3 regions of the Bacillus sp. FSL K6-6540 genome follow, and region 3 is predicted to be linked to each of the others. Evidence: predicted binding sites of a transcription regulator. Region 3 holds the regulator's gene; each other region holds the start of a gene.

What was found. The regulator LexA, encoded in region 3, represses DNA repair genes until DNA is damaged. The targets are predictions, from matches to a motif close to CGAACATATGTTCG.
Region 1: the regulator LexA is predicted to act here: its motif matches at 2,232-2,245, upstream of uvrB (excinuclease ABC subunit UvrB).
Region 2: the regulator LexA is predicted to act here: its motif matches at 4,606-4,619, upstream of addB (helicase-exonuclease AddAB subunit AddB).

What each region holds. Positions count from the first base shown of each region.
Region 1 is NZ_JBBOXH010000002.1:247,297-255,106, reverse strand. It holds gene MHH82_RS33705 (PEP/pyruvate-binding domain-containing protein) at 1-1,462, opposite strand, end outside; gene MHH82_RS33700 (CsbA family protein) at 1,908-2,138, shown strand; gene uvrB (excinuclease ABC subunit UvrB) at 2,324-4,309, shown strand; gene uvrA (excinuclease ABC subunit UvrA) at 4,317-7,190, shown strand; partial or broken gene MHH82_RS33685 (flagellin) at 7,283-7,810, shown strand, end outside.
Region 2 is NZ_JBBOXH010000001.1:2,083,440-2,091,249, reverse strand. It holds gene addA (helicase-exonuclease AddAB subunit AddA) at 1-884, opposite strand, end outside; gene addB (helicase-exonuclease AddAB subunit AddB) at 890-4,420, opposite strand; gene MHH82_RS09125 (class I SAM-dependent rRNA methyltransferase) at 4,726-6,099, opposite strand; gene MHH82_RS09120 (Na/Pi cotransporter family protein) at 6,309-7,280, shown strand; gene MHH82_RS09115 (NUDIX hydrolase) at 7,277-7,732, opposite strand.
Region 3 is NZ_JBBOXH010000001.1:2,730,602-2,738,411, forward strand. It holds gene glnA (type I glutamate--ammonia ligase) at 1-1,179, shown strand, start outside; gene MHH82_RS12235 (stalk domain-containing protein) at 1,397-2,080, shown strand; gene MHH82_RS12240 (RNA polymerase sigma factor) at 2,222-2,758, shown strand; gene MHH82_RS12245 (hypothetical protein) at 2,751-3,557, shown strand; gene lexA (transcriptional repressor LexA) at 3,626-4,252, opposite strand; gene MHH82_RS12255 (LysM peptidoglycan-binding domain-containing protein) at 4,428-4,799, shown strand; gene MHH82_RS12260 (DUF896 domain-containing protein) at 5,090-5,296, shown strand; gene MHH82_RS12265 (hypothetical protein) at 5,455-5,979, shown strand; gene MHH82_RS12270 (HAD family hydrolase) at 6,023-6,814, shown strand; gene MHH82_RS12275 (FixH family protein) at 7,109-7,513, shown strand; gene MHH82_RS12280 (cupin domain-containing protein) at 7,613-7,810, opposite strand, start outside.

The DNA of each region.
Region 1 (7,810 bases), on a different contig from region 3:
AGCAACTGTCCGTTTCCAGTGATTTGTTCATTTTTCCTGTCAGCATCTCATAAAAATGAGCGTTTTCGGACTCTCCTTGAATGTCCTGATACATCGCTTGCAGTTTGTTTGTTAAAAGGATTTGCGGGAAAACGATATTGAAGTGCTCTTCATAAGCCGTGAGATAAAAGGCCTTTAGTTTTTGAAAAGCATCCAGTGCGCTTTCTGCGGTATGCTCAGTTTGTGCGAGCTGGTCCAGTGTCCGGTAAAAAGGGAGGTATGTGTGATTGATGATGTCATACATATGCTCCGATAAAATCGGGAAAAGCTCTTTGCCGCAGTCTTCAGAAGGAGGCTGCTGTCCACCTTGGTTTTTGGAATAAATATGTCCGCGATAAAGTTTTACTTCATCAACAACTACACCAATCGGAAACTTTTGCATGCTCTTCTTCAAGCCATATTCCAATGCCGGCACGATGAAGGATGAAAATAACGGACTCACCGGACCTTCAATATTAGATTCCATGTTAAGCCAGAAATCATTCATATCAGTGTCGGTAATCATGAAGCTGCGTTTTTCTTCTGCCGCCTTTTTGTCCTGATCAATGGTTGTAATCGGGCGAGCTTGCAGAAGGTATATTTGATGATCAGCAATTCCAAATTCTATATCGACAGGATATCCGTACAGGTCTTCGGTTTTTTTTGTGATTTCAGCCAATTCAATCACTTGTTCATCTGTAAGGCAAAAACGGCTGCGCATGTCTTCACTCGTTTCTTTTTCAGCAATTCCTTCTGCCGCAGACTCCATGTAGATTTCCTTTGCACCTATTTCTTTCTGAATCTCAAACGAAGATTTATTAACAATGAACGTGTCTGGGGTAACACTTCCTGAAACAACAGCTTCACCCAACCCGTAGCTGGCGCTGATTAAAAGCTCTCTATCATCATGGGTAACAGGGTTGCGGCTGAAGATAACACCTGACATTTCTGAATCGATCAGCCCCTGAACGACTATTCCCATTAACGGCTCTGCGATTTGATTGTTCATTTTTTTCTTATAGCTGCTGACCCGCCCAGAAAAAAATGAGGCCCAGCATTCTTTCACTTTAGCCAGAAACTCTTCCTCTGTTTTGATATTTAAGTAGGTTTCATATTGACCCGCGAATGAGGCGCCTTCTAAATCTTCCGAAGCAGACGAAGAACGCACGGCTACGGATCGATATGATTCTCTAAGCTTATAAAAGGAACTAGTCAGCTCATCTTTCAGCTCATCCGAAAATGTTCCAGAAATGATCCCGCTTTCGACGTTTTCACTAGTCTCTTGAAGCTGGTTGTCCTCCATAAAACGTGCGAGCGCATTCGTTTGAATAATAAACCCGTCCGGAACAGGAAGACCGTGTTTGGTCAATTTAATCAAATTCATTCCTTTTGCTCCAGCCAGCTGGCTGGACTCTTCTGCCTGGCGAAATAAAACAGAATACATATTTGAAACCCCTCTTTTCTTCATTCATTTTGTTTTTCTCTCTAGTCTTTTTATTGCGGAGCCTGTGTTTAAAAAATGATAGTAAACACTATCATTCAATTGTAGGTTTTCAGGAAAATGCTGTCAAACGCAGAAAGTCCTAAATAAAATGAATAGTTAAGTTGGTTATATTATCCTGGAAAATGCGGCCGTACTGGTACTGTATGCCTATTTTCTTTTATTCTCGGAATCTGGCGGCGGACTTGATGATGTAATAAAAAAAGTGCCGCTGATTAGAACAGCGGCACCATGGAATAAGTTTTGACCGGCACCAAAATGCAAATATGGTGATTGATTTTGGCTGAAAAGGGGTATGGTGTAGGAGAGGGAGCGAATGCACGATTGTCCGATTCTTCATTTTTTACTATAATCAGATCAGATGAAGAATCCCTGAGGAGGGTTTTTGTTGATTACAAAAGCCGTTTTTGCATTGTTTTTCCCTTTTATGCTTGTTGTTCTATTTACTAGAGTCACCTTTAATCATTATGTGGCGATCGCTTTAACAGCTGCATTGCTGTTTGCCTCTTATTTAAAAGGCTATACAGAAACGTATTTTATTGTAGGATTGGATGTTGTGTCTCTTGTGGCTGGCGGACTGTACATGGCCAAAAAAGCTGCAGAGAAAAAAGAAGAATAAATCGGACATAATGAATATAAAGACTGAATACCTGCTTTTACGATTTAAAAGCAGGTTTTTTATACACAAAAACAGCTGGAAATAAAAAACCACCGAACTTTAGTTCGTATTTTTAGTGATTTTGCTTTCCATTGTGTTACTATATCTATAGGAAGATTTCGTTAAAGAAACGGAGGCTTATTTTTGTGAAAGATCGCTTTGAGTTAGTCTCGAAATATCAGCCCCAGGGAGATCAGCCGAAAGCCATTGAAAAGCTTGTGAAAGGAATTCAGGAGGGCAAGAAGCATCAGACTCTGCTGGGTGCGACAGGAACTGGGAAAACATTTACGGTGTCTAATTTGATTAAAGAAGTCAATAAGCCGACTCTCGTGATTGCCCATAACAAAACCCTTGCTGGACAGCTTTACAGTGAGTTCAAGGAATTTTTTCCGAACAATGCTGTCGAGTATTTTGTCAGCTACTATGATTATTATCAGCCGGAGGCGTATGTGCCTCAAACGGATACATTTATAGAGAAAGACGCTAGTATTAATGATGAAATTGATAAACTGAGACACTCCGCCACATCAGCTTTGTTTGAGCGCAGAGATGTCATTATTATTGCGAGTGTGTCTTGTATATACGGCCTCGGTTCGCCTGAGGAATACCGGGAAATGGTCGTGTCACTGCGGACTGAAATGGAAATTGAGCGCAATGAGCTGCTCAGAAAACTTGTAGACATCCAATATGCCCGCAACGATATCGACTTTCAGCGCGGTACATTTCGTGTGCGCGGGGATGTAGTGGAAATCTTTCCGGCATCCCGTGATGAGCATTGTATCAGAGTTGAATTTTTCGGTGACGAAATCGAACGGATTCGGGAAGTGGATGCGCTGACAGGAGAAATTCTCGGCGACCGAGATCATGTTGCGATTTTCCCGGCATCCCACTTCGTAACGCGGGCCGAGAAAATGGAGAAGGCGATTCAAAATATCGAGAAGGAGCTTGAGGAGCAGCTGAAGGTCATGCACGAAAACGGAAAGCTCCTTGAAGCGCAGCGTTTAGAGCAGCGGACAAGATATGATCTTGAAATGATGCGTGAAATGGGTTTCTGCTCCGGCATCGAGAACTATTCAAGACATTTGACTCTGCGGCCTCCAGGTTCAACGCCGTATACGCTTCTTGATTATTTCCCAGACGATTTTATGATCGTGGTGGATGAGTCGCATGTGACAATTCCCCAGGTGCGCGGCATGTTTAACGGAGACCAGGCGCGGAAACAGGTGCTCGTGGATCACGGCTTCCGGCTTCCATCAGCGCTTGATAACCGTCCGCTTCGTTTTGAGGAATTTGAAAAGCATATGCACAATATCGTGTATGTATCAGCAACACCAGGGCCGTACGAGATTGAACATACAGATGAAATGGTCGAACAGATCATTCGTCCGACGGGGCTTCTTGACCCGCTTATTGACGTCCGTCCAATCGAAGGTCAGATTGACGACTTGATCGGCGAAATTCAAGCAAGAATCGAGCGAAATGAACGGGTGCTTGTGACAACTTTGACGAAGAAGATGTCAGAGGATCTGACCGATTATTTAAAGGAAATCGGCATTAAAGTAAACTATCTGCATTCTGAAATCAAGACGCTTGAACGGATTGAAATTATCCGCGACCTGCGCCTTGGCAAGTACGATGTGCTTGTCGGCATCAACCTGCTGAGGGAAGGTTTGGACATTCCCGAAGTATCCCTTGTTGCGATTTTGGATGCGGATAAGGAAGGTTTCCTTCGTTCGGAGCGGTCGCTGATCCAGACCATCGGACGGGCAGCGAGAAATGCGGAAGGCCGCGTCATTATGTACGCCGATAAAATAACGAAGTCTATGGAAATTGCGATTAATGAAACAAAACGCCGCCGCGAGCAGCAGGAGCGGTTTAATGAAGAGCACGGCATTACGCCGAAAACGATAAATAAAGAAATTCGCGATGTCATTCGTGCCACAGTAGCAGCTGAGGATAAAGCGGAATACAAAACAAAAGCCGCGCCGAAGCTGTCGAAAATGACGAAGAAAGAACGCCAGAAAGTCGTTGAACAGATGGAGCATGAAATGAAGGAAGCCGCCAAGGCGCTTGACTTTGAGAGAGCCGCGGAGCTTCGCGATTTACTTTTAGAGCTAAAAGCGGAAGGATGATGAACAAATGGCTATGGATCGGATAGAGGTGAAGGGAGCCAGGGCGCATAACCTGAAAAATATAGATGTAACGATTCCGAGAGATCAGCTTGTCGTTGTCACGGGTTTGTCCGGATCAGGTAAATCCTCCCTTGCCTTTGACACGATATATGCTGAAGGACAGAGACGGTATGTCGAGTCGCTGTCTGCTTATGCCCGCCAGTTTTTAGGGCAAATGGATAAGCCTGATGTGGATGCAATTGAGGGGCTCTCTCCCGCCATCAGCATTGATCAGAAAACAACAAGCCGTAATCCGAGGTCTACTGTCGGTACGGTAACTGAGATTTATGATTATCTGCGTCTTTTATATGCGAGAGTAGGGAAGCCTCATTGTCCGGAGCACGGAATTGAGATTACATCCCAGACCATCGAGCAAATGGTGGACAGAATTCTGGAATACCCGGAACGGACGAAGCTTCAGGTGCTGGCGCCGATTGTCTCGGGCCGAAAAGGCGCTCATGTCAAAGTGCTTGAACAGATTAGAAAACAAGGCTATGTCAGAGTCAGAATTGACGGCGAGATGGCTGAGCTTTCCGACGATATCGAATTAGAAAAGAACAAGAAGCATTCCATTGAGGTAGTCATTGACCGGATTGTGGTGAAAGAAGGCGTGGCAGCCCGGCTGTCTGATTCATTGGAAACGGCGCTCCGTTTAGGTGAAGGACGGGTTATGATCGATGTCATCGGTGAGGAAGAGCTGATGTTCAGCGAGCATCATGCCTGTCCGCACTGCGGATTTTCAATTGGTGAGCTTGAGCCGCGTCTGTTTTCGTTTAACAGTCCGTTCGGGGCGTGTCCGACGTGTGACGGTCTCGGAATGAAGCTTGAAGTGGATGCCGATCTTGTCATTCCCAATCAAGATTTGTCATTGAAGGAGAATGCGGTCGCCCCTTGGACACCGATCAGCTCACAATATTATCCTCAGCTGCTTGAGGCAGTCTGCACCCACTACGGGATTGATATGGATGTGCCGGTCAAAGATTTGCCGAAGCATCAACTGGATAAAGTGCTGTACGGCAGCGGAGATGACCTGATTTATTTCCGATATGAAAATGATTTTGGACAAATCCGCGAAGGTGAAATTCAATTTGAAGGCGTATTGCGCAACATTGAAAGACGCTATAAGGAGACAGGCTCCGATTTCATACGTGAGCAAATGGAGCAGTATATGTCTCAGAAGTCTTGTCCGACGTGCAAAGGCTATCGGTTAAAGAAAGAGGCGCTTGCCGTACTGATTGACGGCCGCCACATTGGAAAAATTACCGAGCTGTCTGTCGCCGACGCACTTGCCTTCTTTAAAGACCTTACCCTTTCTGAGAAGGATATGCAGATCGCCAATTTGATTTTGCGCGAAATTGTGGAGCGCTTAAGCTTTCTGGACAAAGTCGGCCTCGATTACCTGACATTGAGCAGGGCAGCGGGTACATTGTCCGGGGGAGAGGCACAGCGCATCAGGCTGGCGACTCAAATTGGCTCGCGTTTATCCGGTGTGCTTTATATTTTAGATGAGCCGTCTATCGGTCTGCATCAGCGTGATAACGACCGCTTGATCAGCGCTCTGAAAAATATGAGAGACCTCGGGAACACGCTGATTGTTGTCGAACATGATGAGGACACGATGATGGCAGCAGATTATTTAATAGATATTGGACCGGGAGCCGGCATTCACGGCGGACAGGTGATATCTGCGGGTACGCCGGAAGAAGTGATGGAAGATCCAAACTCATTAACGGGCAGCTATTTATCAGGGAAAAAGTTTATCCCATTGCCTCCTGAAAGAAGAAAGCCGGACGGACGTTACATTGAAATTAAAGGTGCTTCAGAAAACAACCTGAAAAAAGTGAATGCCAAGTTCCCGCTTGGGACGTTTACAGCAGTTACAGGTGTTTCCGGTTCAGGAAAGAGTACACTCGTTAATGAAATTTTGCATAAGGCGCTGGCGCAAAAGCTTCATAAAGCGAAAGCGAAGCCCGGCAGCCATAAAGAGATTAAAGGTTTGGATCATTTAGACAAAGTCATTGACATTGACCAGGCGCCAATTGGAAGAACGCCGAGATCCAACCCTGCGACATACACCGGTGTATTTGATGACATTCGTGATGTATTCGCGCAGACAAATGAAGCGAAGGTCCGCGGCTATAAAAAAGGCCGTTTCAGCTTCAACGTGAAGGGCGGACGATGTGAAGCCTGCCGCGGAGACGGGATTATTAAAATTGAAATGCACTTCCTTCCTGACGTATACGTTCCATGCGAGGTGTGTCACGGCAAACGCTATAACCGTGAAACGCTTGAAGTGACGTACAAAGGAAAAAGCATCTCTGATGTGCTTGATATGACGGTTGAAGATGCTCTTTCTTTCTTTGAAAATATCCCGAAAATCAAACGCAAGCTCCAAACCCTTTATGATGTTGGTTTAGGTTATATTACGCTCGGCCAGCCGGCGACGACCTTGTCAGGCGGAGAAGCGCAGCGCGTGAAGCTCGCGTCAGAGCTGCACAAACGCTCGACCGGACGCACGCTCTACATTTTAGATGAGCCAACGACAGGTTTGCATGTCGACGATATCGCCAGGCTTCTTGTCGTGCTACAACGGTTGGTAGACAACGGAGACACTGTACTTGTTATTGAGCACAACCTTGATATCATTAAGACAGCCGATTACATTGTGGATTTGGGCCCGGAAGGCGGAGCCGGGGGCGGAACCATTGTCGCGTCAGGAACGCCTGAGGAAATCACTGAAGTGGAAGAATCATATACAGGCCGTTATTTGAAGCCTGTTATCGAACGTGACAAAACACGCATGAAATCGCTCTTGAAAGCGAAAGAAACAGCTACATCTTAAAACCCTCTGTTAAGAGGGGACAGCTTGTCAGCAAGTCCATCCTTGGGCTTAGCAGGCAAGCTTTTTCTTTACGGCATAATAGGTTTAGAAGTGAACTTACTGTTCAAGCAGGAAACACAGGTACACAACAAGCAGAAGATCTTGGTGCAATTAAAGATGAAATGGATGCGCTTATTGAGGAAGTTGATGGCATTTCAAATCGTACTGAATTCAACGGCAAAAAGTTATTAGATGGTACTGAAACTGATGGTTTCACTTTCCAAATTGGAGCAAATGCTGGCCAGCAGCTTACAGTTAACATTGACAGCATGTCATCAACTGCTTTAGGAGTAAACGCACTTAATGTAACAGATTTTGCTAATACTCCTTTTGATACTCAACTTGAAAGTATTGATACTGCAATCAACAATGTCTCAAACCAACGTGCTAAACTTGGTGCGGTACAAAACCGTCTAGAGCACACAATCAACAACCTTGGTGCTTCTTCTGAAAACTTAACAGCTGCTGAGTCTCGCATCCGTGACGTTGACATGGCGAAAGAAATGAGCGATTTCACAAAGAACAACATTCTTTCTCAAGCTTCTCAAGCGATGCTTGCTCAAGCAAACCAACAGCCGCAA
Region 2 (7,810 bases), 650 kb from region 3:
TTGAGCTTGCCGAAAGACGCCTCGCGGAAAATGCCGTACAACGATTCCCACGGCGAAGTATCGATGGCCTCCAGCAGGGAAGCCACCAGTCGCAAGTCCTCATCGAGATTGTCCGCATACGGTGTTGGCCCTCCCGGCTGCAGGGCAATGGCCTTGGCTTGCTGCAGCAGCCCTGCCGCTCCGTTCAAAGCCAGGCGTGCATCAGCCAAGATGCTCTGGACCCATGGCGTGTTACCGAGAGCTTCCGTATCGGCCACCTGAAAGCCGGCGGCTGTCTCCCTAAGCCAGTGTGACGGCCATGAATGGCTGCGGGAGAAATCGTATAGACGCTGCACGAGACGGTACAGCGCATCGTCCGTTCGCTCGCCGCTGAACCAGTCCGCCAAGCGCAGAAACCGGCTTTCCGGGTCCCCCTCCGCCTCACCGTATTTCTCTTCGAACAGCTCCTCCAGCATATCCTGCCGCATTAAATCCGCCTCATGTTCGTTCAGGATGCGGAATCCCGGATCCAGCGGTATTAACTGATAATATCGCCGAATGACTTCCATGCAGAAGGAGTGCAGCGTTGTAATCGACGCTCTGCCAAGCAAAGCGAGCTGACGCCGGATATGCTCATTGTCCGGATCCCGGTCCAGCTCACGGTCCAGCGCTTCCCGGATCCGTCCCCGCATTTCGGCAGCGGCGGCTTTCGTAAAGGTAGCCACAAGCAGCCGATCTACGCTGAACCCGGCGGCATCGTCCAGGATTTTGCGAATGATCCGTTCAACCAGCACGGCGGTTTTCCCTGAACCTGCCGCAGCTGCAACCAGCATATCGTCGCCCGACAGCGCAATGGCTTTCCACTGGTCGTCGCTCCACATGCTTCCCTCGGGTTTTGCTATCATCTCTCTCACCGGCTCTCTCCTCCCTTCGGATGTCCAAGCATATCCCACACCTGATCTTTGCCCGGTTTGCCCAGCAGCTGGTATTCGCTGCCCTCAATCGCGTCGTCGAACTGACATACGGGCCGGAAAGAACAGAACGTGCAGGCGGTCTCCTGCTGTATCCGATACGGTTTAATCGCGACATCGCCGCCTGTGATGCGGGAGCCGATGTTCAGCATGTTCTCCCGCACGGCGGACAACAGGGTCTCCCACTGGTCAGGCGTTGCCACGGCCGCGCTGCTGTAGAAGCTGCCGTCCGTTTTGACGGCGACGGGCAGGATGGCAGAGTGCCCTTTTTCAAGGAACGAATCCATGAGGGACACCGCTTCGCGGTCTGCCAGGAGCAGACCTTTCATTTTGTAGCGCTTGAGCAGCTCCTCTGCCGCCTGCTCCGGCGTCATGCCGTTGGCGGACTGCAATACCGGATCATGCACGTGGAAGTACAAGGTTCCCGCAGGCAGGGCCTGCTCGCCGAGCCATTCCTCCGCAAACGTCAGCAGCACGTCCAGATAGGTCAGCATCTGCAGGGATAAGCCGTAATAGACCTCATGCAGCCGCAGATCCTTCTGGCTCGATTTATAATCAATGACCCGAAGCATGATGCCATGCTCGCCTCGGGCCATGTCGACCCGGTCTATGCGCCCGACAATCTCCATCTTGGTCCCGTTCGGCAATTCAAACGCCAGGGGAGGCAGCGGCTTTCCGGGACCGAAATCAAGCTCAAGGCCGATCGGCTCGAATTTGCCGCGCCTCGACTGCTCTCCCAATATGACCGACGCTCGGCCCACGATGTTTTTAAGCTTTCGCGAAATATAGCCGTACCGCTTGGAGCTGAGCAGGATTTCACCCTGCAGCATCGGTGCGAGCCGATCCACGGTCGCTTCCGCTTCGCGCAGGCATTCCTCAGCGGTCAGGTCTCCCCAGCTTCGATGCTGCGATTGGAACTTGACGGCCATGCTGCTCAAGGCAGCATGGAACAGCTGTCCGATGTCGGGAGCCTGAAGCCTGTACAGCTGCCGCTCTCTCAGCTTCAACCCATGGGAGGCAAAATGGGAGAACGGGCAGGCAACAAAGCGCTCCATCCGGGATACGCTTGTCCGCAGCTTCGTTCCGTACAACTGTCTGCTGGTTTCCAGCTTGAGAGGCCGGGCTTCATTCCGGTAAGACAAGGAGGAGAGCATGGTCGTGAGGCGGGGCCGCAAACCCGGCTGCTCCGCATACCAGTTGTAAACATGCCACCACAAATCCGGGATCTCCTCCCCATTCCTCCAGTCGCGAAGCCGGCCCGCTAAATAAGCAAGCGTCTTGTCCGGACGGACCGCATAACCCTCCTGCTCAAGGGCCGATTGCCCGGCATGCGGTCTTGGAAACAAAGGCTCCTCTTCCAGCTGGAACATCAGCTTCAGATGCCGCACCACCTCGGATGGCAGTAACGGCTTGCCTTCATCATCCGCTGCAGGGTAGCTGACCCACAGCTGTTTGCTGGCCGAAGTCAGCGCATTATAGATCAGAAACCGTTCATCCAGCAGTCTTCGGGATATGCTCGGGGCAAGCTCCAGCCCGCGGTCTTCAAGATGAACCCGTTCCGGCTCCGTCAGGATGCCGTCATCCTGGAACTGGGCCGGGAGCACGCCGTCGTTAATGCCGAGAAGGAAAGCATATTTCACCCCGCCCGTCCGCGTCCGGTCCATGCTGCCGATGAGCACCTGGTCCAGAGACGGAGGCACAAGAGCCATTTTCATTTCCGTAAGTCCCGTACCCAGCACGCCGGTAAACAATTCGGTGCTTAGCTTCTCCGCGCCCATCATCTCGACGATTTGGTCGAGCAGGCCGAGCACGGCTCCCCATACCTGGCGATGTTCCCGGGCTTCCTCAGGACGCCCGGCATCCAGTGCAGCCCGGCTTAACAGCTCCAGCTTCTCGGGCACAGCGCACTCCTCCAGCAGCCGATAGACCGCGGTGCTCTGATCCATCGCGCTCGCAGCCTTTTTCATCCGCTTCTCGAACGTATGCAGCGGTTCCGTTATCACCTTCCTGGCGTACTCGATCGCCGCCATGCCGTCCTGATTGCGGATCTCGCTTTCCCCCTCTTCTAAAGAAAGGCTTGGAACTCCCTTCCAGGGACGGCCGTCCGTCCAGCGCGTGCCCTGGATTCCGGAAGCCAGCACATGGTTCTCCAGACGGTCCATGTCCTCACGGGTAAGCGAACCGTCCAGCGGCAGCAGCAGATCCGTCTTCACGCAGCGGAATACGTCTTCATAACGCCACCGGCGTCCGATGACATCAAGCGCTGAGCGAATGAACTCGACCAGCGGATGGTGAAGCTCGCTCCGCTTCTGATCGAGAAAATAAGGAACGCCGTATTCCCTGAACAAAGGACCCATCAGATGCTCATAGTCCCCCATATTCCGGACAAAAACAGCCATTTCGCGGTATCTTGCCCCTTCCTCCTGTGCCAGCCGCAGCATTTCGCGCAGAGCTCCCTCGATTTCGGCCCGGCGATGGCTGGCAGCGTGTAAAAGCAGACCTTTCCTCCCGCGGTTTGGACTGCTCGCTGTGTCCGGGCCTTCATCCGGTTCCGCCCAGCGCTTCTTCCGATCATAACCGCGCTCGAGATGGGCAAGCATGGGAGATTCCTGAAACCGCGGCAGAACATCGGGATGAAGAATGCGGTGCTCCGCCTCCAGCCCGATCTCATCGATAATCCCTTTGAGCTTTATGTACGTCACCGCAGTAGGATGAAAGAGATCCAGCTCATGCGGAACCGTCCCGTTCCTGTAAGGCTTGTCCAGCGTCAGCGCGATCGTCACTCGCTTGGCATGCACGATGATCTCCTGCAGCACCCGGTACTCCTGCGGCGTAAAGCCGTGGAAGCCGTCGATCCAGATGTCGGCACGCTTGATATATTCCGATTCGGTCACACCCTCAGCCAATGAGGCCAGCGTGTCTTCCTCATCCATGTAAAACCGTGAAATTTCAACCTCGAAATCGCGAAAGACCGTTACGATGTCCTCCAGCTTCCGCCGCAGCATCGGTGAATTCCCGGAGCCGGATACCATCTGTCCCAGCTGCTCCTCCACGCATGAGGCGTCAATGCAATAGCGCTTCATTTCCGTGTACAGCTCGCTCAGCTTGCCGACAAAGCCATGCTGCTCTCCCGAGGCGCCGAACATGTGGAGCTCTTCCTTGCGCCTCCGCAGAATTTTATACAGCAGCATCCGCTTGCCTTCCTCGCTGATCGCCACTTTCGCGGCTCCGCCGGTTTCCTGCATGACGCGGTAAGCCAGACGGCGGAAGCTAAGCACCTGCGCGCGCATCATGCCGCGAATGCCTCCCGCATTGACGAGCGCGTGCTCCGCTTCATAGGAGCCTTGCTCCGGAACGATCAAGATCATCGGATCCCCCTTGGGATTATGCTCCAACCGTTCGATCATCTCTTGGCGGATCGACGTGCTCTTGCCGCTGCCCGACCTGCCGATAACAAATTGAACGCTCATGCTATGCCTCCTTTACATCTTGCCGAAAGAGACTCATTCACCTTCAAAACCAGCTGCTGACCCGGTGAAATCATGCCCTTTGAATCTAGTAGTTCAAGATCAAAAATGTATGTCAAATCTTGCGTGATGGTTCGGCTCTATCAAAAAAGATGCTGATTACTAGTATAACATAAGTCCTGATTGGTGGAACATACGTTTGGATTTCATTCCCATTCCCAACGATTTCGGACATATGAAAAAGGACCCTGCCATCGTGGTTATCCACCATTGCAAGATCCTCTATATGAACCGCCAAGCTGGGGTGTTTACAGTTTTGATTTGCTGCGCACTTCAAAGACGGCGAATTTCAAATAATGTCCCTCGTCGACCCCAAGAATTTGCGGATGGTCCTTGCCGGCCGCACGCCATTCCACCAATCTCAGAATTTTGCCGGCATCCTTCGCCGCATCCTGGATCGTCTCCAGGAACAAATCCGGCCGCATATGGTACGAGCAGCTTGCCGTAACCAGATATCCGCCCTCGTTGACCAGCTTCATGCCGTGGAGGTTGATATCCTTGTACCCGCGGCAAGCCCCCTTGACGGCCGACCTGGTTTTGGCAAACGCCGGCGGGTCCAGAATGACCACGTCCCAGGATCGCCCTCCGCCCGCGGTCAACGGTTTCGAGGTATCCACTTTCTGGTCCCCTTGGGCACGTAGCTCGCGCTCTTCCAAACCCTTTACCTGGCTGCGCAAATATTGGAAGGCGTCATCCACCACAAATTCCACGCGATCCTGGAATCCGTTCAATTCCACGTTCTCTTTGGCACTTTCGATGGCATGCTCCGATATGTCGAGGCAGGTGACTTTCTTGGCGCCGTATTTGCATGCATGCAGCGTGAAGCTGCCCGTATGCGAAAAGCATTCCAGCACCGTTGCGCCGTCCCAATACGGGAACGTAACTTCTTTTCCGCTTTTGTTTACCGGCAGGGTCTTCGTCTCACCGTCCCGCTCCACGGCCTGAAGCGTAATCCCGCTGCGGCTTCCCCAACCGGTCATTAACGGTTTGATGGATGCCCGGTTCTCCCGCTGATCAAAGAAATATCCGGTCTTCTGACCCTCTTCGATATCCACTTTGATCTTCAAGCCGTTCTCCGTCACGACGACGTGGCGGGGACACTCCCCGTAAAGAGTTCCCTTGCGCTGTTCCAGCCCTTCCAGTTCCCGGATGGAAACGTCGCTGCGCTCGTAAATTCCTTTCGGCTGTACCACTTCGACAAGCGCCTCCACGATGTCCGCACGGCATCGATCCATGCCCAGCGTCAGTAGCTGCACGACCAGCACGTCGGCAAAACGGTCCACGATCAGTCCCGGCAGAAAATCAGCCTCGCCATATACCAGCCGGTAAGCATTCTCGTCTCCGATAAACCGCTCCCGGTGTTTCAGGCATTCCTCAAATCTGGCTGCGAAAAAAGCCTTGTCCATCGCTTCGACCGGTTCATACGAAACGGTGCGCACGGTGATTTGTGATTGCGGATTGTAATACCCGGAGGCAAGAAAACGGCCTTGATGATTGAACACCGATACGATATCGCCCGGCTCGGGCTCGCCCTCGACAGAAGCAATCTCGCTTTTATACACCCAAGGGTGCCCCTGCTCCAGTCTCTTTTTTCGACTGCGCTCCAAAATAACCGATGGCACTGTATTTCACTCCTTAAAATTATCCCCTGGTTTATTGCAATAGGTATGCATGTCCGCCAAGGGTCATATACGTAATTAAGAAAAACGTCGACCGACGTGCTTTCACAGTTACCCGACCGAGTGAAGAGATCGTTTTCTTGCGATGACCGATGACTTTCGGCTTTGCTGGAAACTCCGCTCCCACCTTATTTTACAAAAAGGAGAACATCATGCTATCCACGCTCTGGTTTCCCGTCTGTTATGGTCTTGTCCTGTTTCTGTTCGGCATGAAGGTCATGGAGGTCGCCCTCCAGCGCTGGGCCGGACCGCTCTTGCATAAGTGGCTCCACAAAGCGACATCCACGCCCCTGAAAGGCATGGTTGCCAGCACGGCGGTTACGGCCCTGCTGCAGAGCAGCACCGCCGTAACCGTGCTGGCGATAGGCTTTGCCAATGCCGGATTGTTAAGCCTGTCCGGTACCTTGGGCGTTATTCTCGGCACGAACATCGGCACGACGGTAACGACCGAACTCATCAGCCTGCAGATCGGACAAGCCGCCATGCCACTGCTTGTCCTCTCGCTGATGCTGTGGGTCGGGGCCGTTCTTGTCAGCGAACGCGTACCTGCGAGTCACGACAAGTTAAAAAACCAGTTGATCCGCAGCCAATTTTTATGCCTCGCTGTCGCCGGATTTTCACTGGTGCTGCTCGCGATACAAATCATGCAATCCATTGGGCCGACCCTTCAAAGCCTCGGGTTGTTCCAATGGTTCCTTGACCACGCCTCGCAAAGCGTCCTCTGGGGCATTGCAGCCGGTGCGATCCTGACGGCTTTGATGCACAGCAGCGCCGCGGTCATCGCCATGGCTATGGGGCTCGCCGCCAGCGGAGCGCTGCCTCCCGAGATCGGCGTCGCGATCGTGCTGGGCTCCAATGTCGGCACCTGCGTGACGGCGCTCATCGCAGCGATTGGCAGCAGCCGCGCCGGACGATTCGTGGCTTGGTCCCATTTGGGGCTTAATATCGGCGGAGTCCTGCTCTTTATTCCGTTCACAGCGGGATTAACCGCCGTATCCGGATGGTTAGCCGCAGATCCGGCCGGGCAAATCGCCCATGCGCAAACCCTGTTTAACATCGCATGCTCGCTGATCGCGCTTCCTCTTTGCTATCTGCCTTTCTGGAACAAGCGGTTGCCGTCCTAAAATTTCATATCTTCATCCGCCGGAATAGCGACTTCAAGCAGCATCAGCGCTTTACGCAGGATGATATCGTTGTTATTGTACCCGTTGCTCCGCTGCTTCCTCCATGCGGCAAGAGGCTCGAACCAGTCCACCCCGTTGATTTCCTCGATTTGGGGTTTTAGGATGCCTCCTTCCGCCTTAACGAGGTAGTAGTGAACTTCCTTGTCGACCTGGCCGAATTCGGGATGATGGTATTTATATGCAATAATGTCCACTGGAGAAGTGATGGATCCGACTATACCTGTCTCCTCGCGTATTTCTCGGAGAGCCGTCTGCTCGACGGTTTCACCGGCTTCCATCTTGCCTTTGGGAAGCGAGGTTTTTCCATAACGGTCCAAGATGAGTTGGATCTGAAGCGCCCCTTCATAATAACGGTATACAACGCCGCCCGCGGAAATTTGTGTATATGCCATGTCCTGTTCCTCCTTCATGTACAACAAGGACTCCACTTCCGGTAGCCAGGAAATGAAATCCTTGTCTGGTATGGCCGC
Region 3 (7,810 bases):
TTTGACGGTTCTTCCATCGAAGGGTATGTGCGTATCGAGGAATCCGATATGTACCTGTACCCGGATCTGGATACCTTCATGATCTTCCCTTGGGTATCCGAGGATCGCGTCGCGCGTCTGATCTGTGATGTTTACATGCCGGACGGCACCCCATTTGCGGGAGATCCGCGCGGTATTCTGAAGAGAGCACTGAAGGAAGCCGAAGAGATGGGCTTCACTTCCATGAATGTCGGTCCGGAGCCGGAATTCTTCCTGTTCAAAACCGACGAAAAAGGCAATCCGACCATGGAGCTGAATGACCAGGGCGGATACTTTGACCTGGCGCCTACGGATCTCGGCGAGAACTGCCGCCGTGACATCGTGCTGACGCTGGAAGAGATGGGCTTCGAAATCGAAGCTTCTCACCATGAGGTTGCGCCTGGCCAGCACGAAATCGACTTCAAGTACGCAGATGCGATCAAAGCGGCTGACCAGATTCAAACCTTTAAATTGGTTGTTAAGACGATCGCTCGTCAGCATGGTCTGATTGCAACGTTTATGCCAAAACCGCTATTCGGCGTAAACGGCTCCGGCATGCACTGCAACCAATCGCTCTTCAAAGGCGGCGAGAACGCGTTCGTTGATGAGAGCGACGAGCTTGGCCTGAGCGTAACGGCTCGGAACTATATGGCGGGTATTCTTAAGCATGCACGCGCGTTTGCTGCGATCACGAACCCGACGGTGAACTCGTACAAGCGTCTCGTGCCTGGTTACGAAGCACCTTGCTACGTGGCATGGTCTGCAAGTAACCGCAGCCCGATGATTCGTATTCCAGCATCCCGCGGTCTGAGCACGCGCATCGAAGTGCGTAACCCGGATCCGGCTGCGAATCCGTATCTGGCTCTGGCTGTCATGCTGAAAGCTGGCTTGGACGGCGTTAAGCGTGAGCTGTCGCTTCCGGCACCGATCGACCGCAACATCTACGTGATGACGGAAGAAGAGCGCATCGAGGAAGGCATCCCAAGCTTGCCAGCAAACCTGAAAGAAGCGCTCAACGAATTGATCCGCAGCGAAGTCATTTCCGATGCACTCGGTGACCATGCGCTGGCTCACTTCTACGAGCTGAAAGAGATCGAATGGGATATGTACAGAACGCAAGTTCACCAATGGGAACGCGATCAGTACATTACAATGTATTAATAGAGGAATCCCCGCTGCCAAGTGGCAGCGGGGATTTTTTTTGTCTAAACCGTAAGTACGTTTTTAGCTTACGTGTTTGAACAACTCAGGTATTATAACTTTTAGTCGCTAAGGTCTTTAAGACGACACTCCATTGTTTTTATGTGATTGAATTCATCCATGAAGTCACTTACAATATTACTTGAATTTGAATTCCAATATATAGGAGGTTCAGGTGATGAAAAAGAAATATATTCTCTTACTCTCAGTGGCAACGATGTTAGGAGGAATGACAATAGGGGTAGGAGCTGCTCCTGCACTAGAAAAAATAAGTGCAAATTTAAACTGGGGAATTAAATATGAGGTTAATGGTGAAGATTGGGTTCCAAAAGATCAATCAGGAAAAAAACTTGCAACAATTACATACAACAACTCAAATTATATCCCTGTAAAAGCGATCTCCGAGGCACTTGGCTCTGTCGTTGAATATGATAGCAAGAATCAAAAAATTATTATCGGAGAAAAACCAGATACAACAATTATAACCAAAGAAGGAATCAAGATTAATAGTACTTCCCTCACCACAAGTGATAAGCAGTACACCGAACATAATGGAAAAGATTACGGTTCCGGTATCGTAATGAGAGAAATTAATAATTCTGAAAAAACGATCATTCTTGAACCAAAAGGAAAATATAAAGTACTAGATCTTTCATTGTTACCGATTAATATCCGTAATGATATCTCAGTAACGATATATAATGGCAAGACAAAGATAAAAGAACTTATGCTGTCGCCTAAAGATATTGGACAGCATATCGTTATTGATATTGAAGATGCAAATCAAATTGAAGTAAATGTGAAATTTCAGAAAGATATAACAGGGGATGACACTATATTCCTGACAGGTACATATAAATAATTCTTTTACAGAATCAGTTCAGTCACGCACTAATATTAGTCCATAAAGAATCTTCCCTTACCTACGGGAGATTCTTTTTTATTTTACGAAAAAAGGAACCTTTGCTCGCTTCCATGACTCTAATTAGATGAGGTGAATCGGTTGGAGCTCGAATACTTAAAGCAGATGACGGTCATGGACAGCCAGACGCTGGATAAAATCATGAATGAATATGGAAACGATGTGTGGAATTATGCGTATTTTTTGACCAAACAGCATGCCTTGGCAGACGATATTGCACAAGAAGCCTTTATTAAGGCCTATTACGGCATACATACCTTTCGCGGTCAGGCGACGCTGAAAACGTGGCTGCTAACGATCACGCGACATACGGCGTTCCGGTACAAACAGGCTTTTTTCTTTCGGAAAGTCATCCTTAAAGACAAGCTTATCGTCAGTTCATCAAGCCAGTCAGCGGAAGCGGAATATTTGGACGAGCAGTATACGGATGAAATATGGGCAATAATTATGACTTTGCCGAGCAAGCTTAGGGAAGTATTGGTCCTGGACCTATACTATGAAATGCCGATGCATGAGATTGCGGAGCTGCTTCATATTGCGACAGGCACCGTAAAATCAAGATTGCATCGGGCCAGGAAAAGAGTGCAAAACCTAATGAAGGAGAAGAACGATGAATGAGGATAAACCAGGCTGGTACAACCGGGCGAAAAAAGCTCCCTTTACAGATGAAAAGTTCACTTCCGAAATGAAAAAAAACGTGCATAGGTCCGTGATTTTCACCGACAGCAAACCTAAACGTCGAAAGTACTTACAAGTTGGATTAGCTGGCGGGTTCATGCTTCTGATTATTTTATTTGCCTTTCAATTGCCTTATGGCAGGGACGAACAACAGAGAGCAGGGACTATGCCCCCTACTAAGGAGGAGACAATCCGGGCACAAGGCGTAACGGATGAAGGACGGTTAAACGTTATTGCAGTTGGACAGGAAAAAATAACGACATTGGGTGCACCGAGCTGCTTCGGTATCGAAACGGATCGGTCGTTTACCGGAAACTACAGCGTGCAGTATAGTACTAACCAAGTTACAAATGAAGTCACTACGCTGGAGGGGCTTACATTTATTCAACCGACATCTGCTCCAGTTGATATGATTCGCTTGCCGTTTCAAGATGCCGATGTATTTATACTGGCACCGCAATATAGGGACTGTCATGGCATACAAATCTATGCGTTCGCCGTAGAGCATGAAACGGGTAATGCCGTGCAGCTTCGATTTCAGGATGAGTCCTTGGTATCCTACTTTTCGTATTATAGACCAGGTACGGCTCCCGAGGTGAAGGAGAATAAGCTTGTTCTGCAGTCTACGGAGGGACCGGGAGGCGAAGGTTCGCCGGATTATGTTTCTGAAAGAATGTATCAATTAGATCTTAGGCAAAATGCGTTGGTTCTAGTGTTGCGTAAGACCGGAACGTTCTAGTGCATGTCCTAAAAAAGAGGTTACCATCCAAATAAGGAAGGTAACCTCTTATTCATAATTCTATGGAATTAGTGTACGTCCCTGAAGAGACCGATCACTTTCCCGAGAATCGTAACATGGTTCAAGCGCAGCGGCTCATAGGTAGGATTCTCCGGCTGCAATCGTACATGATCCTTCTCCTTATAGAAGGTCTTCACGGTTGCTTCATCTTCTTCTGTCATTGCAACGACAATGTCACCATTGTCCGCGGTTTGCTGCTGGCGAACGATGACGTAGTCACCGCTGTGAATACCGGCTTCAATCATACTGTCGCCGACTACGGACAACATGAACACTTTATCGTCGCCCACGTAATGCTGAGGGAGCGGGAAATAGTCTTCAATGTTCTCCATGGCCGTAATCGGCACGCCTGCTGTGACTTTCCCGACGACAGGCACTCTGGCTATGGTGTGCGTAAACAGATTCGCGCTCTCGGATTCTTCTTGGCCAAGCAGCTCGATCGCTCTTGGTTTCGTAGGGTCACGGCGGATCAGGCCTTTCTTCTCCAAACGGTCCAGATGACCATGGACCGTAGAACTGGAAGCTAGTCCGACAGCCTCGCCGATTTCCCGGACAGAAGGCGGGTAACCCTTGCTACGAACTTCGTTGCGGATAAACTCTAAGATCGCCAGCTGGCGGCTGGATATTTTCGACATGCCGTATCAACCCCATTTAGTAACGTTTGGGAAAATTATAACATAGAACTACCGTTCGTACAAACATAAGTTCTAAAATAAAATAGAACAAATGTTCTTTTGGGTATTGAATCAAACAAGTGTTCGTGTTAAGATGAATCCATAAGAGAACACTTGTTTGGGAGATGATGATTCCATGTTGAAATACAGTACATACCGCAGCATTTATGAGAACGTTCCGGTGGTAACAGAACAATCATCGAAGAATTGGGGCATTTACTTGAAATCGAAGATAGCTTCGATCCCTTTGAATAAACTGTTGTTCACCCTGCTAATTGTGGCCATCTTTTGGACAGGTGCATATTCCGTTTTTGCCGGTGGGACAGAGAAGCCGACTGGAGAGAAGCAGGTGATCGTTCAATATGGCGATAGCTTGTGGCGAATTGCTTCCCTTCACAAACCTGCGGATATGGATACACGCGTATATCTGGATAGCATACGAAGAATGAACGGATTGAAGGGTCCGGACATACAGGCTGGGGAAGTGCTGTCATTGCCGGTTTGGTGATTTGACGTTGCTTCAACCAATAGGCATTCATACTCCATATAATCACCACATACGGCTGGTTACTTCCTGTTTAATGACACATCATATTCTGCTTGTCAGATTGAATCATTTACGCGTAATAGCGCGTTTACAATAGATAACTATAGATTTCCTCCCCATAGACGGTATTCGTTTATGCGCATCATATATTCCTATTTGTTCTGAGAAGAGTTTGCAAGGGCTCAGTTGCCTTGACAAGCTCTTTTTCACATGTTTAAGTTATACATGATATCGAAATTGGAGGAGAAGTCATGGACATCGATACTTTGGTAGAACGCATCAATGTATTAGCAAGAAAGAAGAAGAATGAAGGGCTGACCGAGGAGGAGCTCAAAGAACGGGCCGAGCTTCGGGAAATATACCTTAACAATATTCGCAGTAACTTTAGACAACAGCTGGAATCGATTGAATGGGTTGATGAAAACGAACAAAAAGGCGGCCCGCGATTAAAGCACTAGTCGATAACCGTTCAAGGATATATATTTAGAGGATCCGTGAACAGATCGAAGGATAGCATAATACTACTTGGGGTACCGGCCATTCGGATAATCGATTACGGTTACCCCAAGTTTATATGGTTTATAAACATTTTGATTATGAGTTCAGGGGGAACCAAATGTCACGTTCATGGGAAAGAAAAGTCAGCAAAAATATGTCGCAACTTAACAAACAGCGCAAAAAGCAGGGATTGACCTCGTATCAAGGGTCTGCGATTAATGATAAGCATGACGTGTTTAAGGGACGTAAGTATGTACTTCCGTTAGTGCTTGTTGCATTGGCCGGTTTGTATGCGCTTCTCGGAACGGCAACTTCACAGGCAGCCGGCGGAAGCAATGATGTATTGAATTGGGTTGGCGTCAGCTTGTATATCCTGTTGGCGCTCATGATATTTCTCCGCAAGCCTTATTTGAAGATTGAACGGGCCTCCGTGTCGACCATGAAGTTCAACCGGGAACGCCGTCTGGCCGTATCGGATATCGAGAAGATCAAATTGGCTTCGGGTTCCGTCGTGATCCAAGGCAAGGGAAAAGCAGGCAACTGGGTGTTCTCACGAATGATGAATCTTTACGATACCAAAGCCATGGGCGAAAGATTGGAAGAGTTTGCAAAGACTCATCAAATTCCAGTGGAGCACAACTAACCCGATAGAGTAGATCACAATGTATATGAGGAGTGGGAGAGAAATGCCGATTGCTGCGGTTTTGTTTGATTTGGACGATACGTTGTTGTGGGATGAACGCAGTGTAGAAGAAGCGTTTGAAGTGACATGCCAAGCCGGAGCGGCGGAGACCGGCGTTGATGCCGGCGCGCTTTTGGCCGCGGTGCGTGAAGAAGCAAGAGCATTGTATGAATCCTATGATACTTTTGCTTTTACCAAAATGATCGGGATCAATCCGTTTGAAGGCTTGTGGGCTAATTTTACGGCTGGATCCCAGCCCGAATTCCGAAAGCTGCAAGAATTGGCTCCCGTATACCGCAAGGAATCCTGGCGTCGCGGACTTCATCGCCTTGGCGTTGATAATGAAGCGTTGGCGGAGACGTTGGCAGCGCAATTTGCTGCGGAACGCAGAACAAGACCTTACGTATATGAAGAAACCTTTGAAGTGCTGAAGGAATTACAGGGTAACGTGAAGCTGCTGCTTCTAACGAACGGAAGTCCGGATTTGCAGCAGGAGAAGCTTGATGGCGTTCCGGAACTGGTCCCTTATTTTGACCACATTATTATCTCGGGTGATTTCGGCAAAGGCAAGCCGGATGTTTCCATATTCAAGCATGCACTTGATCTGTTAGGCGTCGAGGCGGATCAGGCCGTGATGGTGGGAGATAAGCTGACCACAGATATTAAAGGCGGGAATGCCGCAGGACTGCATACGGTTTGGATCAATCGGGTAGACCGGCCTCATGATCCGGCCATTCAGCCGAAGTTTGAGATCAAACATTTATCCGAGCTGCATGCTATTGTGGCGTCCTTATAAATGACGTGATCAAGAGTTCACGACTATTCTACAAGATCTATTAGCGAGATATATTAGCGTACATAGGAACAGTCCTGCCAGCATCTGATGCGATTCGGGGCTGTTTTTTTGTTGGTTGCCATGTTTGAAAGGAAAGAGGCTGTTGGCAGTGACAAACGTCACACAATTGTAAGCTGCATGAGATAGAAGTTAAAGAATAATGCGATATAATGAATTAGGAAAATGACGCTGTTTGGAATGGACCATTACGTGAATAAATCATACATAGCATGAATTCGTAAAAGAGGTGGTTGGATGACCAGGAAAAAGATGGCCTTTATTGCAGCCATGGTGTTGATGGCGGTTGCGCTTGCCGCATGCAATGACAGCAAGGCGGCGCCCAGTGATGATGTGATGGCGGAGCCGATTATCGTAGAGCTCTCTCTGACGCCAGAGAGCATTAAGGCAGGCGAGAAAGTGTTGATCGAAGCGAAGGTAACACAAGCAGGCAGCCCGGTCGAAGATGCAAACGACGTGGAATTCGAAGTGACGCTGGAAGGCGGAGGCGTTCAGGCAAAGGTTCCGGTTAAGCATGATCAAGGCGGGGTCTACAAAATGGAGAAAACCTTCGAGGAAGCAGGAACCTATCGCATCGTTTCCCATGTCACGGCTAGAGGGCAGCACTCCATGCCGCTGAAGGAATTGACGGTAACCGAGTAATACACAATACACAGCCAATAAACAAGGCAGCGCATCCATCCGTTGGGCGGATCATGCGCTGCCTTATTCCATTTTCCTATTCAGTCAACCGCTTAAGGCTTATTGAAATTGGGGATCTTCTACCGGAGTAGCTACCCAGCCGTTCTCTTCAATAAAGAGACGAACCGCGATGATCTGCTTGTTCTCCATCAGCGTGAAGAAATGAGGCGTGTTTTCCGGTACGGAGATAACGTCGCCCGGCTCAAGCTCTACGTTAAAGTAACCGACATCGTCGGAGCCTTTAATAATGAAGATCCC